2 regions of the Nocardioides sp. P86 genome follow, and region 2 is predicted to be linked to the other one. Evidence: predicted binding sites of a transcription regulator. Region 2 holds the regulator's gene; the other holds the start of a gene.

Region 1 (6,553 bases), 470 kb from region 2:
AGATCTGCAGACCCAGGATGTTGACCCCCGCCTCGCCGCAGCGCTGGGCCAGACGGGCGAGACCGCCGGGACGGTCGGGCATGGTCGTGCGCACTCTCCACAGCATGTCGCCCACGCTCGCCGCCGCGCGTTGCCGGGAGGGATCGGGGATGTTTCGGGCGTGCAACGGCTGCTCGCAGCGTTGCGGTGCGACGTGGGCGGCCCCCGGCCTGAGAGGCTGTCGCCCATGACGACGGCACCTGCGCGCGCGCTGCCGCCGTCGTCGGTGGTGCACCGCGTGGTGCACCGCGTGGGCGCGGCGGTCGAGTCACGCTGGACGGTGCCGCTGGCGGCCGTGCTCGTGGTGCTGCTGCGCCTGCCCGGTCTCTCGCGGCCCGTGCGTGCCGACGAGGCCGGCTTCCTGCTGGTCGCCCGCTCCTGGGACCCCTCCCCCGACAGCGTCTACGGACGCTACTTCGTCGACCGGCCCCCGCTGCTCATCGAGGTCTTCCGGCTCTCCGACCTCCTCGGGGGGCCGCTGTTCATCCGGGTGCTGGGCGCGCTGGCCGCCGCCCTGCTGGTGGTGGCCGCGGCCCGCACCGCCCGGCTCGTGGCCGGGGAGCGCGCCGCCGGGTGGGTGGCGGTCGCGGTGGCCGCGATGAGCGCCAACACGCTCATCGACGCCGTCGCGGTCAAGGGCGAGCTCCTCGGCGTGCCCTTCGTGATGGCGGGCTGCTGGCTCTCGCTGCTCGCCCTGCGGCGCGACTCCGCCACCCTGGCCTTCCTCGCCGGTGTGCTCGCCTGCACCGCGGTCGGCTTCAAGCAGAACCTCGCCGGCGGCCTGGCCTTCGCCGGCGCGCTCCTCCTCGCCTCCCTGCTCACCCGGGCCGTCGCCCCCGGCACCTTCGCCCGCCTCGCACTCGCCGGGCTCGCCGGCGCCGCCACCCCCGTGGCCGCCACGGTGGCGTGGGCGTGGTCGCAGGGCGTGCGCCTCGACGTGCTCTGGTACGCCGTCTACGGCTTCCGCTCCGACGCCGCCGCGGCGCTGGCCGGCGAGGCCACCGGCGAGCCCGCGACGCGGCTGGCCACCCTCGTGCTCAGCGCCGTCGGAGCCGGGATGCTGCTCATCGTCGCCGGCTTCGTGGTGCACGTGCGCGGCGAGTGGGCCGGCGACCCCGCCCTCACCGCCGCGACCGCCACCCTGGTCCTCTTCGACCTCACCGCGCTGGTGCTCGGCGGCAGCTTCTGGCGCGACTACCTGCTGGCCCTGCTCCCGGCCACCGCGCTGTGCGCCGCCCTGCTGGTGCGCCACGGGTCGCGGCGCGGCCTGCGCATGCGGGCGGTCATCCTCGGCGCGGCCGCCTCCACCGTCGTCTGCCTGCTGGGGTGGGTCGTGATCCAGGCCAGCGGGCTGCAGGAGTTCGACGAGGTGCGCACCGGGCAGGCCGTCGGGCGGGCCGCCGCGCCCGGCGACACGATGGTCGTCTTCGGGGGGCGTGCCGACCTCCAGCTGGCGAGCAGCATGGCCTCGCCGTACGAGCACCTGTGGAGCCTGCCGATGCGCACTCTCGACCCCGACCTCGCCGAGCTCGCCGCGGTGGTCGCCGGACCGGAGCGTCCGACGTGGATCGTGGAGTGGGTCGACTTCACCACCTGGAGCCCGGCCGGCGGTGCGGCGCTGGCCGACCTCGTCGGGAGCGAGTACGTCGCGCACGGTGCGGGCTGCGGCGACACGGGTCGGACCGTGTGGCTGCTCCGCGGCGTCGAGCGCCCGGCGGTCACGCCCGACTGCGGCTGACCCGACCCCGACCCTGCTGACCGGCACCGACGACGACGGCGCCGGGCCCCGTGAGGGACCCGGCGCCGCCGGTGGATCAGGTGGTGCCTAGCGGCTCAGTGGCCGTGCCCGTGACCGTGGCCGCCGCCCGCGGGGGCGTCGTCCTCCTCCTCGGGCTTCTCGACGATGAGCGTCTCGGTCGTCAGCAGCATCGCCGCGATCGAGGTGGCGTTGACCAGCGCGGAGCGGGTCACCTTGACCGGGTCGAGCACGCCCTGGGCGACCAGGTCGCCGTAGGTGTCGGTGGCGGCGTTGTAGCCGTTGCCGACGCCCATCTCGCGGACCTTGGTGGTGACGACGTAGCCGTTGACGCCACCGTTCTCGGCGATCCAGCGCAGCGGCTCGTCGGCCGACTTGCGCACGATGCGCACGCCGACGGCCTCGTCGCCGGTGAGACCGAGGTCGCCCTCGAGCACGGACACCGCGTGGATGAGGGCCGAGCCGCCACCGGCGACGATGCCCTCCTCGATCGCGGCGCGCGTCGCGGAGACGGCGTCCTCGATGCGGTGCTTCTTCTCCTTCAGCTCCACCTCGGTGGCGGCGCCGACCTTGATCACGCAGACACCGCCGGCCAGCTTGGCGAGGCGCTCCTGGAGCTTCTCGCGGTCCCAGTCGGAGTCGGTGTTCTCGATCTCGGCCTTGATCTGGTTGACGCGGCCCTCGACGGCGGCGGCGTCGCCGGCGCCGTCGACGATGGTGGTGTTGTCCTTGGTGACCACGATGCGGCGGGCCTGGCCCAGCACCTCGAGGCCGACCTGGTCGAGCTTGAGCCCGACCTCGGGGGCGACGATCTCGCCACCGGTCAGCGTCGCGATGTCCTGCATCATCGCCTTGCGGCGGTCACCGAAGGCGGGGCTCTTCACCGCGACGGCGTTGAAGGTGCCGCGGATCTTGTTCACGACCAGGGTCGAGAGGGCCTCGCCCTCGACGTCCTCGGCGAGGATGAAGAGCGGCTTGCCGGCGGCGATGACCTTCTCCAGCAGCGGCAGGAGCTCGGCGATCGCCGAGATCTTGCCCTGGTGCAGGAGGATGTAGGGGTCGTCGAGGACGGCCTCCATGCGCTCGGGGTCGCTGACGAAGTACTGCGACAGGTAGCCCTTGTCGAACTGCATGCCCTCGGTGAAGTCGAGCTCGGTGCCCATGGAGTTGGACTCCTCGACGGTGATGACACCGTCCTTGCCGACCTTGTCGAAGGCCTGCGAGAGCAGGTCGCCGATGACCTTGTCACGGCTCGAGATCGTGGCCACGGAGGCCATGTCCTCGACCGAGTCGACCTCGCGGGCGGCGTCGCGCAGGGCGTCGCCGACGGCGGCCGCGGCGAGGTCCATGCCCCGCTTCAGGCCCATCGGGTTGGCGCCGGCCGCGACGGCCCGCAGGCCCTCGTGGACCATGGCCTGGGCGAGCACGGTGGCAGTGGTGGTGCCGTCACCGGCGACGTCGTTGGTCTTGGTGGCGACCTCCTTCGTCAGCTGCGCGCCGAGGTTCTCGAAGGGGTCGTCGAGCTCGATCTCACGGGCGACGGTCACACCGTCGTTGGTGATGGTCGGCGCGCCCCACTTCTTGTCGAGGACGACGTATCGGCCCTTGGGGCCGAGGGTCACCTTGACGGCGTTGGCGAGGGCGTCGACGCCCCGCTCGAGGGCGCGGCGGGCGCTCTCGTCGAACTCAAGAATCTTGGGCATGCGTTCTCCTTAGAAGCACGAGGCTTTCAAGCACTGGCCTGACGTGCCTGGCGCCCGGCTGGCGAGGCGCCGCCGCGACGACGACCTTGGAGCGAAGCGGGTCGTCGAGCGGCGGCAACGCTGCCAGCCGGGATGCCAGGTGCGTCAGGAGACGACGGCGAGGACGTCGCGGGCGGAAAGGATGAGGTACTCCTCGCCGGCGTACTTGACCTCGGTGCCGCCGTACTTGCTGTAGATGACCTTGTCGCCGACGGCGACGTCGAGCGGGACGCGGTTGCCCTTGTCGTCGATGCGGCCGGGGCCGATCGAGACGACCTCGCCCTCCTGGGGCTTCTCCTTGGCGGTGTCCGGGATGACCAGGCCGGAAGCCGTGGTCTGCTCGGCCTCGAGCGTCTTGACGACGATGCGGTCCTCGAGGGGCTTGATGTTGACCGACACGATGTCGACCTCCACTTTCGTCACTACTTGATGGCGGGTGGTGCACGTCTGGGTCCACCGCTCGCGTGGCACGCCGTCGCGGGGGTCGCGCTGCGCTGCGGGTGGCTGGCACACTCACGGGGAGAGTGCCAACCCTGAAACTAGCACTCGCTCACCCTGAGTGCCAGGGCCGGGGTCCCCCGCGGCTGCGCCGGCACCCGGACGGCCTGACAGGATCGCGGCCATGGACCTCGACGACCTGCGGTGGCTGCTCACCGACGACGGCCAGGCCCTGCTCGCCGAGGCGGTCGCCGTCCTCGCGGCCGAGCCCGCGACGCCGGACCCGCTGCGGGTCTCGGCCTCGCTGCGCCGGCGCCACCCCGGGACCGACCCCGCCCACGTCGCCGCGGCGCTCACCCAGGCCACGCTGCGCCGCCGCGCCGAGGCCAAGCTGGGTGAGGAGGCCCGGCTGCTCTACTTCACCCCCGACGGCCTGGAGCAGGCGACCCGTCGCGCCGTCGCCGACCACCGCGCGGCCCGGCTGCGCGCCTTCGAGGCGATCTCGCTGGTCGACCTGGGCTGCGGCATCGGCGGGGACCTGATGGCGGGTGCCCGGGCCGGCATCGTGTGCGCGGGGGTCGACCTCGACCCGGTGCGGGTCGAGGTCGCGCGGGCCAACCTGGCCGCGCTGGGCCTCGACGGCGCGACCGTCGTCGCCGACGCCACCACGGTCGACACCTCCCCCTTCGACGTCGCCTTCGCCGACCCGGCGCGGCGCACCGCACGGGGTCGCGCCTTCGACGTCGACGACTGGACGCCGCCCTGGTCGTTCGTCGAGGGCCTCCTGCGCCGCGACGCGTGCGTCAAGGTCGCGCCCGGGATCCCCCACGACCTCGTGCCCGAGGGCGTCGAGGCCGAGTGGGTCAGCGACCACGGGGAGGTCAAGGAGGCCGCCCTGTGGGCGGGCCGGCTGGCCACCACCCGCCGCCGGGCCACCGTCATCGGCGACGGCGGCCTGGCCACGCTCACCGACGAGGACGACCCCGGGGCTCCGGTGCGGTCCCTGGGGGCCTACCTCTACGAGCCCGACGGCGCCGTCGTGCGCGCCGGGCTGGTCACCGCCGTCGCCGCGGCGCACGCCGGTGACGACGCGGGCCTGCTCGACCCCCACATCGCCTACCTCACCTCCGACTCCGCGACCCGTACGCCGTTCGCGCGCGGCTACGAGGTGGTCGAGGAGCTGCCCTACCGCGAGAAGCAGCTGCGCGCGGCGCTGCGCGAGCGGGGCGTGGGCCGGCTGACCATCAAGAAGCGCGGCGTCGACGTGGTGCCCGAGCAGCTGCGCAAGCGGCTCGCGCTGCAGGGTGACGGCGAGGCCACCCTGGTGATGACCCGTGTGGCCGGCGAGGGCACCGCCCTGCTGGTGCGCCCCCTCTAGCCCGGCACCTGCCCCGGGACGTGCCCCGGCGCCGCCCCGGCCAGGTGGACCCGCGCCAGGGGGTGGCCGCGCAGCGGCTCGGCCAGCAGGCCCCACACCTCGGCGACCAGGCCGTCGGGGGCGTGGCGGGCCTCGAGCACGCGCTCGAGCCAGTCGCGCACCTCGATCATGATCGTCTCGTCGCCGACCACGAGGGCGGCGGCGAGGCAGCCGAGGACGTGGTCGACGTAGCCCGGGAAGTCGGTCCACCAGTCGGGGGCGCTGGAGGGCGCCCCGACCGCGACGTCGTGGCGGGCGGCGATCGCGCGCACGACGTAGGGCGCGATCTCGTGGTGGTAGTCGGCGATCCAGGCCGCCTCCACGTCGGCGGGCCCGGCCTCGGCGGGGCCCGTCTGCGGCACGCGCGGCGGGAGGGCGTCGATGACCCGCGCCGCCTCGCCCGGGGTGGCGGCGTAGGCGGTCGCGCCCAGCGCGAGGGCGCGGGTCTCGTCGCCCCCGAAGGCCTGGCCGCCCACCACCACGGGGATGCCGATGGCCCGGATGGAGCTGAAGAGCGACTTCTGCCCGGCCAGCGAGGAGGTGAGCGAGGCGCTGAAGAGCACCGCCCGGGGCTTGAGGCTGAGGATGTCGTGCAGGAGCCCGGCGGGCTCGGGGTCACCGCCGACGTAGGTGACGCGGTAGCCCGCGAGCAGCAGCGACTCGGCCACGATCAGCGCCGGGAGCGCGTGGCGCTCGTGCTCGAGGCAGGAGACGATCACCAGCGGCGCCGAGGCGTCGACCTCGGGGGCGAAGGAGCCCAGCCAGTGCACGAGGCCCTCGTTGATCGCCGTGGCCTGGTGCTCCTGGGCCACGCTCCACCCACCGGTCAGCCAGAGGTCGCCGATGCGGGCCTGGGCCGGCACGACGAGCCGCTCGATGACCTCCATGGGGGCGGCCCCGCCCTCGTGGCGCTCACGCACGACGGCCAGGGCGCCGTGGCGGTCGCCCGACTCCAGCGCGGCCCAGTAGGTGCTCCACGCCGACTCCCACTCCGGGTCGTCGACCGGGGCGAGGGCGACCGGGGGAAGGGTCGTCGTCGCGTCCTGGGTCGGCGTGACGCTCGTGCCGGTCGCCTGGTCGGGACCGGGGTCGTGCTGCACCTGCTGCTGCACCGTGCACCTCCTGGGGGGACCTCACGACTTTACCCAGGCCGCCCCCGTC
Region 2 (6,553 bases):
CACGAGGTCGCCCGCGGTGTGACCGCGCCCGGGGTGGACCAGCTCGAGGGCGCGGTCGCCCAGGTCCAGCACCGCGGCGGAGGAGAACACGTGGTCGGGCACGACCACCTCGGTCGCGTGGACCTCCTCGGCGTGCTCGCCGCGGTAGTCGCCCGTGCCGCGCCGGGCGGTCTCGGTGAGCAGAGCGGCGGCCGTCTCGTGGGCGTGCACGGGCAGGGGGCCCCAGGCCTCGAGGAACGCCCCGGTGCCGAAGGCGTGGTCGTAGTGGTCGTGGGTGGTCACGACGGCCACCACCTCGCCCCGGCCGAGCGCACGGACTTCGTCGACCAGCGCGCGGCCCGAGGCCAGCGACCCGTGCGTGTCGACCACCACCAGGCCGCGCTCACCGCGCACCACCGTGACGTTGACGTCGCACCACGCGCGCCGTGAGACCCAGACGCGGTCGGCGATCTCCTCGAAGCCCATCGGCTCAACCTAGCCGGGCGCGGGGCGCGGGGAGCGGAGCGCGCCGCGCAATCGCGCTGGTTGAGCAGGCTGGGGCCGTCGGGGTGGTCGCGGATCACGCAGACCGGTGGGCGTCGAGGGGTGCGCGCTGCGCAATTGCGCTGGTTGAGCAGGCTGGGGCCGTCGGGGTGGTCGCGGATGACTCAGACCGGTGGGCGTCGAGGGGTGCGCGCTGCGCAATTGCGCTGGTTGAGCAGCCTGGGGCCGTCGGGGTGGTGTCGGATCGCGCAAACCGGTGGGCGTGGAGGCGTGAGCGCTGCGCAATTGCGCTGGTTCAGCAGGGTGGGGCCGTCGGGGTGGTCGCGGACCGCGCAGACCGGTGGGCCCCGAGGCGTGGCCGCCACGCAATGGCGCTGGTTCGGCGGCTCAGGACCCCGGCTGTCCGCTCCGACCGGGCGATCCCGACCGCGCGAGGGTCGGCGGGGTCAGCAGATGCCGGCGCCGAGCTCGCGCCGCAGCATCGCGGCCAGCTCCACGGGCGAGCGCGCGGCGCGGGGGAAGACCAGGCGGGTGACGTGGGCGCCGGCGTCGTCGATCCAGCGCACGTCGACCCCGCCGGCGGTGAGGTCGGCCAGCTCGGCGGCGATGAGGCGCTCGACGGGCACCCCGGCGGCGAGGGCGACCGAGGCGCGCAGCTCCTCGGGGTGGCAGCGGCCCGCGTGCTCCACGCAGCGCTGCAGGTAGCCGCGGTTGAGCGCGTGGGCGGGCGCGGCGTACTCCTCGACCGGCACGGCCAGCGAGGTGCCGGCGCCGTCGGGGCCGGTGAGCTGGAGGGCGACCTGCTCGGGCACCAGGCGCACGACCTGTCGCTCGTCCTCGCAGCAGGGGCAGGCCTCGAGGCCGGCCAGGGCGAGGCGGCCCGAGACCGTCACCGAGGGCGGGCGCGCGCCGGCGGGGCCGGCGAGGGCGCTGTCGACGGTGAGCACGGCCCCGGCGCCACGGGCGGCGGCCAGGGCGAGGTCGCCGTCGGGGGAGCAGGTGAAGGTCGGCACGCCGTCGCGCTCGGCCATGCCCAGGGTGTCGTCGCGCAGCACGTCGGGGGCGCCCTCGACGACAAGACCGGCGTCGGTGGCGCACGACAGCACCGCGCGCGCCTCGGCCGCGACCAGGAAGGGGTCGTGGAGGGGACGGGTCGAGCTCTCGGCGGTCATGCTGCCTCCGATCGGCGGGCGGTCCTGGGGCGGACGCCGTGACGGGTGGTCGTAGTTAGGTGAGCCTAACCTACCCGCGTCCTCCGGGGGAGGGGCTCTCCGAGTCGGGTCCGCCACACGCGCCGGAGCACGGACGCCCGGCGGCCCGACGCGGGCCACGCCCGGGCTGCCGTGAGGGGCCCGACCTTGTAGAGTTGGCACTCCACGGAATCGAGTGCCAATCGAGCGCGGCCGGGTGCCAGGGGCCCCGGACCGGGCCGGCGGGAGGAGGCGGGATGCAGGAGGACCGCAGGCTCGCCGTGCTGCGAGCCATCGTGGAGGACTACGTCGCCACCGACGAGCCCGTCGGCTCCAAGGCGCTCGTCGAGCGGCACGGGCTGGGCGTCTCCTCAGCCACCGTGCGCAACGACATGGCCGTGCTGGAGGACGAGGGCTACATCACGCAGCCCCACACCAGCGCCGGCCGCGTGCCGACCGACAAGGGCTACCGGCTCTTCGTCGACCGGCTCACCACGGTCAAGCCCATGAGCACCGCCGAGCGGCGGGCGATCTCCACCTTCCTCGACGGCGCCGTCGACCTCGACGACGTCGTGCAGCGCAGCGTGCGGCTGCTCTCCCAGCTGACCCGTCAGGTGGCCGTGGTGCAGTACCCCACGCTGTCGCGCTCCACCGTGCGCCACGTCGAGCTGGTCTCCCTGGGCGCCCACCGGCTGCTCGTCGTGCTGATCCTCAGCACCGGGCGCGTCGAGCAGCGCGTGGTCGAGCTCGAGGGGGAGCTCGCCGACGAGGAGCTGGCCGAGCTGCGCTCGCTGGTGCTGCGCACCGTCACCGGCGCCACCATCGCCGAGGCCCTCGTGGCCCTGCGCGCCCTGGGCGAGGCCGGCGAGCCCGACGGCCGGGGCCCGAGCGCAGCCACCGTGCAGGTGGTCGAGGTGCTCGTGGACTCGATGAGCGACCACCGCAACGACGCCCGCGTCGCCGTCGGCGGCGCAGCGAACCTCGCGAGGTACGGCGACAGCTTCGACTCGGCCGTGCGACCGCTGCTCGAGGCCCTCGAGGAGCACGTCGTGCTGCTCAAGCTGCTGGGGGAGTCGGGCACCGGCGGCCTCGTCACGGTGCGCATCGGCGCCGAGGGCCCCTACGAGGAGCTGTCCTCGACCAGCGTCGTCTCCACCGGCTACGGCCCCCGCGAGGAGTCGCTGGCCACGCTCGGCATCGTGGGTCCCACCCGCATGGACTACCCGGGCACGATGGCCGCGGTGCGCGCGGTCGCCCGCTACGTCTCCCGCATCCTCGACGAGGCCTGAGCACGCCCTCACCGGCCCGGCCCGCGGGCCCGTTCCGCACCCGGGCGCCCCCGAGCGCCCGCGCCCCACCAGACCAGCACGCCAGACCAGCACGCCAGAGCACGACGTACGACCAGCACGCACCACCCGGACGACGACGAAGGACCATCAGTGAGCCAGGACCTGTACGACCTCCTCGGGGTCGCCCGCGACGCGGACGGCGACGCGATCAAGAAGGCCTACCGCCGACTGGCGCGCCAGCTGCACCCCGACGTCAACCCCGACCCCGAGTCGCAGGAGAAGTTCAAGCAGGTCTCGATGGCCTACGAGGTGCTCTCCGACCCGCAGAAGCGCTCCTCCTACGACCGCGGCGCAGACCCCTTCGGTGGGGGCGGGCAGGCCGGCTTCGGGCAGGGTGCCGGGTTTTCCTTCACCGACATCATGGACGCGTTCTTCGGAGGCGGCGGTCAGGGCGGTGGCCAGGGCCGTGGTCCGCGCCCGCGCGTTCGTCGGGGGCAGGACGCGCTGATCCGCCTCGAGGTCGACCTCGCCGACGCCGCCTTCGGCGTCACCCGCGAGATCAAGGTCGACACCGCGGTGCTGTGCTCGACCTGCCACGGCGACGGCGCCGCACCGGGCAGCCAGCCGGTGCCGTGCGAGACCTGCCGGGGCCAGGGCGAGGTCGCCCAGGTGCAGCGGTCGTTCCTCGGCGAGATCCGCACGCTGCGCCCCTGCGCGGCCTGCCGCGGCTTCGGCACGATCATCCCCGACCCGTGCCGGGAGTGCTCCGGCGACGGCCGGGTGCGCTCGCGTCGCTCGCTGACGGTCAAGATCCCCGCGGGCGTCGACACCGGCACCCGCGTGCAGCTGACCGAGCAGGGCGAGGTCGGGCCGGGCGGCGGCCCCGCCGGTGACCTCTACGTCGAGATCCACGTGGCCGAGCACCCGACGTTCCGCCGCCACGGCAACGACCTCCAGTGCACCGTCACGGTGCCGATGACGGCGGCCGCGCTCGGCACCACGATCACGCTGCCGACCCTGGAGGCCGACGTCGTGGCCGACCCTGACGAGCCCACCGAGCTGGAGACCAGCTTCGAGATCGAGGTCCGCCCCGGCACCCAGTCGGGCACCGAGCAGGTGCTGCGCGGCCGCGGCGTGCCCGGACTGCGGGGCGGCCGGGGCGACCTCGTCGTCACCATCGCGGTCGAGACCCCCGGTCGCCTCGACGCGCGGCAGGAGGAGCTGCTGCGCGAGCTCGCCGCGCTGCGGGGCGAGGAGGCCCCCACGGGGTCGGTGCGCCCCGGCACCAAGTCGGTCTTCGGCCGCCTGCGCGACGCCTTCAACCCGCACTGAGCCGGTCGTGACGCTGCCGGTGCACCTCGTCGAGACCCTCGCCCACGCCCGGGTGGGGGCGCCCGTCGCGCTCGAGGGCGACGAGGCCCACCACGCCGTCGCCGCACGCCGGATGCGTGTCGGTGAGCGTCTGGTGCTGACCGACGGCCGCGGACGCAGTGTCGTGGCCGCCGTGACGGCCACGGCCAAGCGGTCGCTGGAGGCCGTCGTGGAGGAGGTGGCCGACCACCCCGAGCCCGCGCCGTCGGTCACGGTGGTGCAGGCCCTGCCCAAGGGCGACCGGGGCGAGCTGGCCGTGGAGGTGCTGACCGAGGTCGGCGTCGCGGAGGTGGTGCCCTGGGCCGCGGCGCGGTCGGTCGCGGTGTGGAAGGGCGAGCGGGCCGAGCGGTCGCTGGCGCGCTGGCGGGCCACGGCCCGGGAGGCCGCCAAGCAGGCGCGCCGTCCCTGGCACCCGCAGGTCGCCCCGCTCGCGCGCACCGAGGACGTCTGCGCCCTGGTCGCGGCGGCCGACCTGGCCGTGGTGCTGCACGAGGAGGCCACCGAGGCGCTCTCGGCGCTGAGCGTGCCGGTCTCCGGTCGCCTCGTCGTGGTCGTCGGCCCCGAGGGCGGCCTGACCGAGGAGGAGGTCGCGGCCCTCGTCGCGGCCGGCGCCCGCTCGGTGCGCCTGGGCGCCGAGGTGCTGCGCACGTCGACCGCGGGGCTCGCCGCGGTCGCGGCACTGCTGGCGGCCACGCCTCGCTGGGACTGAGCCCCACCACCTCGCGGGGCCGACGTCAAGTTGGGTACTCGCGCTGTCGGCGGGGTACCGTCGCCGTCGTCTCCGCCGCCCTGGGCGGACTTCCCCCGGTTCTGTCCCGGCGCGGGCTCCGGAGACGGCTCGACCCCGGCCTCGATGTGTGAGGCCGGGGTCGAGCGCCGCAGACGGTCCGGACCCGGAAAAGGCCCCCACGCCACGAGGCCGGAGCGTCTGCCCTGGTGCTTCGGAGTCGTGCTGCCGGTGGATTGGTCAGCCGACGGTGAAGTCCTTGGAGTCCTCGGTGGGGCCGGGGCCCTCGCCGCCGGCGTCGTCGGTCGACGCGACGAAGGTGTAGTCGCCGGGCTCCAGCGAGGACAGGTCGACCTCGGTCGTCCACGGGAAGAGCCGGCCCATGAAGCCGTCGGCGGTGGCGAACCCGTCGAGGACGACCTCGCCGGAGGCGTCGCGCACCTCCCACGGCACGGTCGCCTCGAAGGAGCTGGCCAGGCCCGAGGCCGTGACCGGGCCCGACAGGGTCGCGCCCTGCTCGGGCGCCGTGACGTTGACCAGGCCCAGCACCGAGAGCTGCGGCGCCTGCTTCACGCCCGCGGAGGTGTCGACCCCGAAGAGCGTCGAGGGCTCGCCGTCGAGCTCCGCGCGCAGCGGCGCCCGCTCCTGCTGCACCCCCTGCAGCGTGTAGACCACCTGCTGCACCGCGAGGCGGGCCTCGCGCGCCGACAGGCCGCCGCGCTCGGCCCACGAGGCGTCGGGCAGGGAGACCACGAAGGCGTCGCCGTCGTACGAGACGGAGGAGAAGGTGCCGGCGGGCACGAGCGAGCGGTAGTCGGGGTCGGTGGCCTCGCCGGTGGTGACGAGGTCGGCGGCGGCCTGGAGCGGGTCGCCGGCGACCTGGTGGAACTCGCGGAACAGCCGCGGGCCCTGCGGGGCGTCGGCCACGAAGTAGGTCGGCACCGTCTCCGAGCCGGGGTCCTGGCTCGGCTCCTCGGTGGCGCTGGCGGTCGGGGCGCTGGCGCTGGGGGAGGTGGTGGGCTCCTCGCTGCCGCTGGGCGACTCCGAGGGGGTCGTGGAGGCGGTGGCGCTGTCGGAGGCCGTCGGGTCGCCGGCGGTGTCGTCGTCGGCGCCGCAGCCCGCGAGCACGCAGGCGCCGAGGGCGAGGGTGCCACCGACGGTGGCGAGACGGGTCCAGGGGGAAGCGGTCATGGGTCCATCCTCGGGGTGGGAGCCGGTCCAGCGCTGGAGGCGGGGGGCTCGCGTGTCGGGTCGGTGCTGGTGCGGGGTCGGCGCAGGTGAGACGCTCGGGGCGCCCCCGGGGTTGCGCCGGCGGCACGACCGAGCGGTCCCGCCGGGGCCCGACGTACCCCACCGATGGAGGGCCCCGTGGCCGACTGCCTGTTCTGCAAGATCGTGGCGGGGGAGGTGCCGGCCGAGGTGGTGCACGTCACTGAGCGCACGGTGGCCTTCCGCGACCTCAACCCCCAGGCGCCGACCCACGTGCTCGTCGT

What was found. The regulator HrcA, encoded in region 2, represses chaperone genes, less so after heat shock. The targets are predictions, from matches to a motif close to TTGGCACTCGNNNNNNNCGAGTGCCAA.
Region 1: a site for HrcA is predicted at 4,077-4,103, ahead of groES (co-chaperone GroES). Genes of this name have one in related genera too.

The regions. Positions count from the first base shown of each region.
Region 1 covers NZ_JAMAYE010000002.1:974,241-980,793, forward strand. The annotation lists gene M3673_RS12020 (GNAT family N-acetyltransferase) at 1-82, opposite strand, end outside; gene M3673_RS12025 (hypothetical protein) at 227-1,777, shown strand; gene groL (chaperonin GroEL) at 1,873-3,498, opposite strand; gene groES (co-chaperone GroES) at 3,643-3,936, opposite strand; gene M3673_RS12040 (methyltransferase domain-containing protein) at 4,160-5,353, shown strand; gene M3673_RS12045 (cobalamin-dependent protein) at 5,350-6,504, opposite strand.
Region 2 covers NZ_JAMAYE010000002.1:501,309-507,861, reverse strand. The annotation lists gene M3673_RS09960 (MBL fold metallo-hydrolase) at 1-465, opposite strand, end outside; gene M3673_RS09955 (hypothetical protein) at 930-1,655, opposite strand; gene hrcA (heat-inducible transcriptional repressor HrcA) at 1,931-2,962, shown strand; gene dnaJ (molecular chaperone DnaJ) at 3,113-4,294, shown strand; gene M3673_RS09940 (16S rRNA (uracil(1498)-N(3))-methyltransferase) at 4,302-5,042, shown strand; gene M3673_RS09935 (Gmad2 immunoglobulin-like domain-containing protein) at 5,301-6,251, opposite strand; gene M3673_RS09930 (histidine triad nucleotide-binding protein) at 6,429-6,553, shown strand, end outside.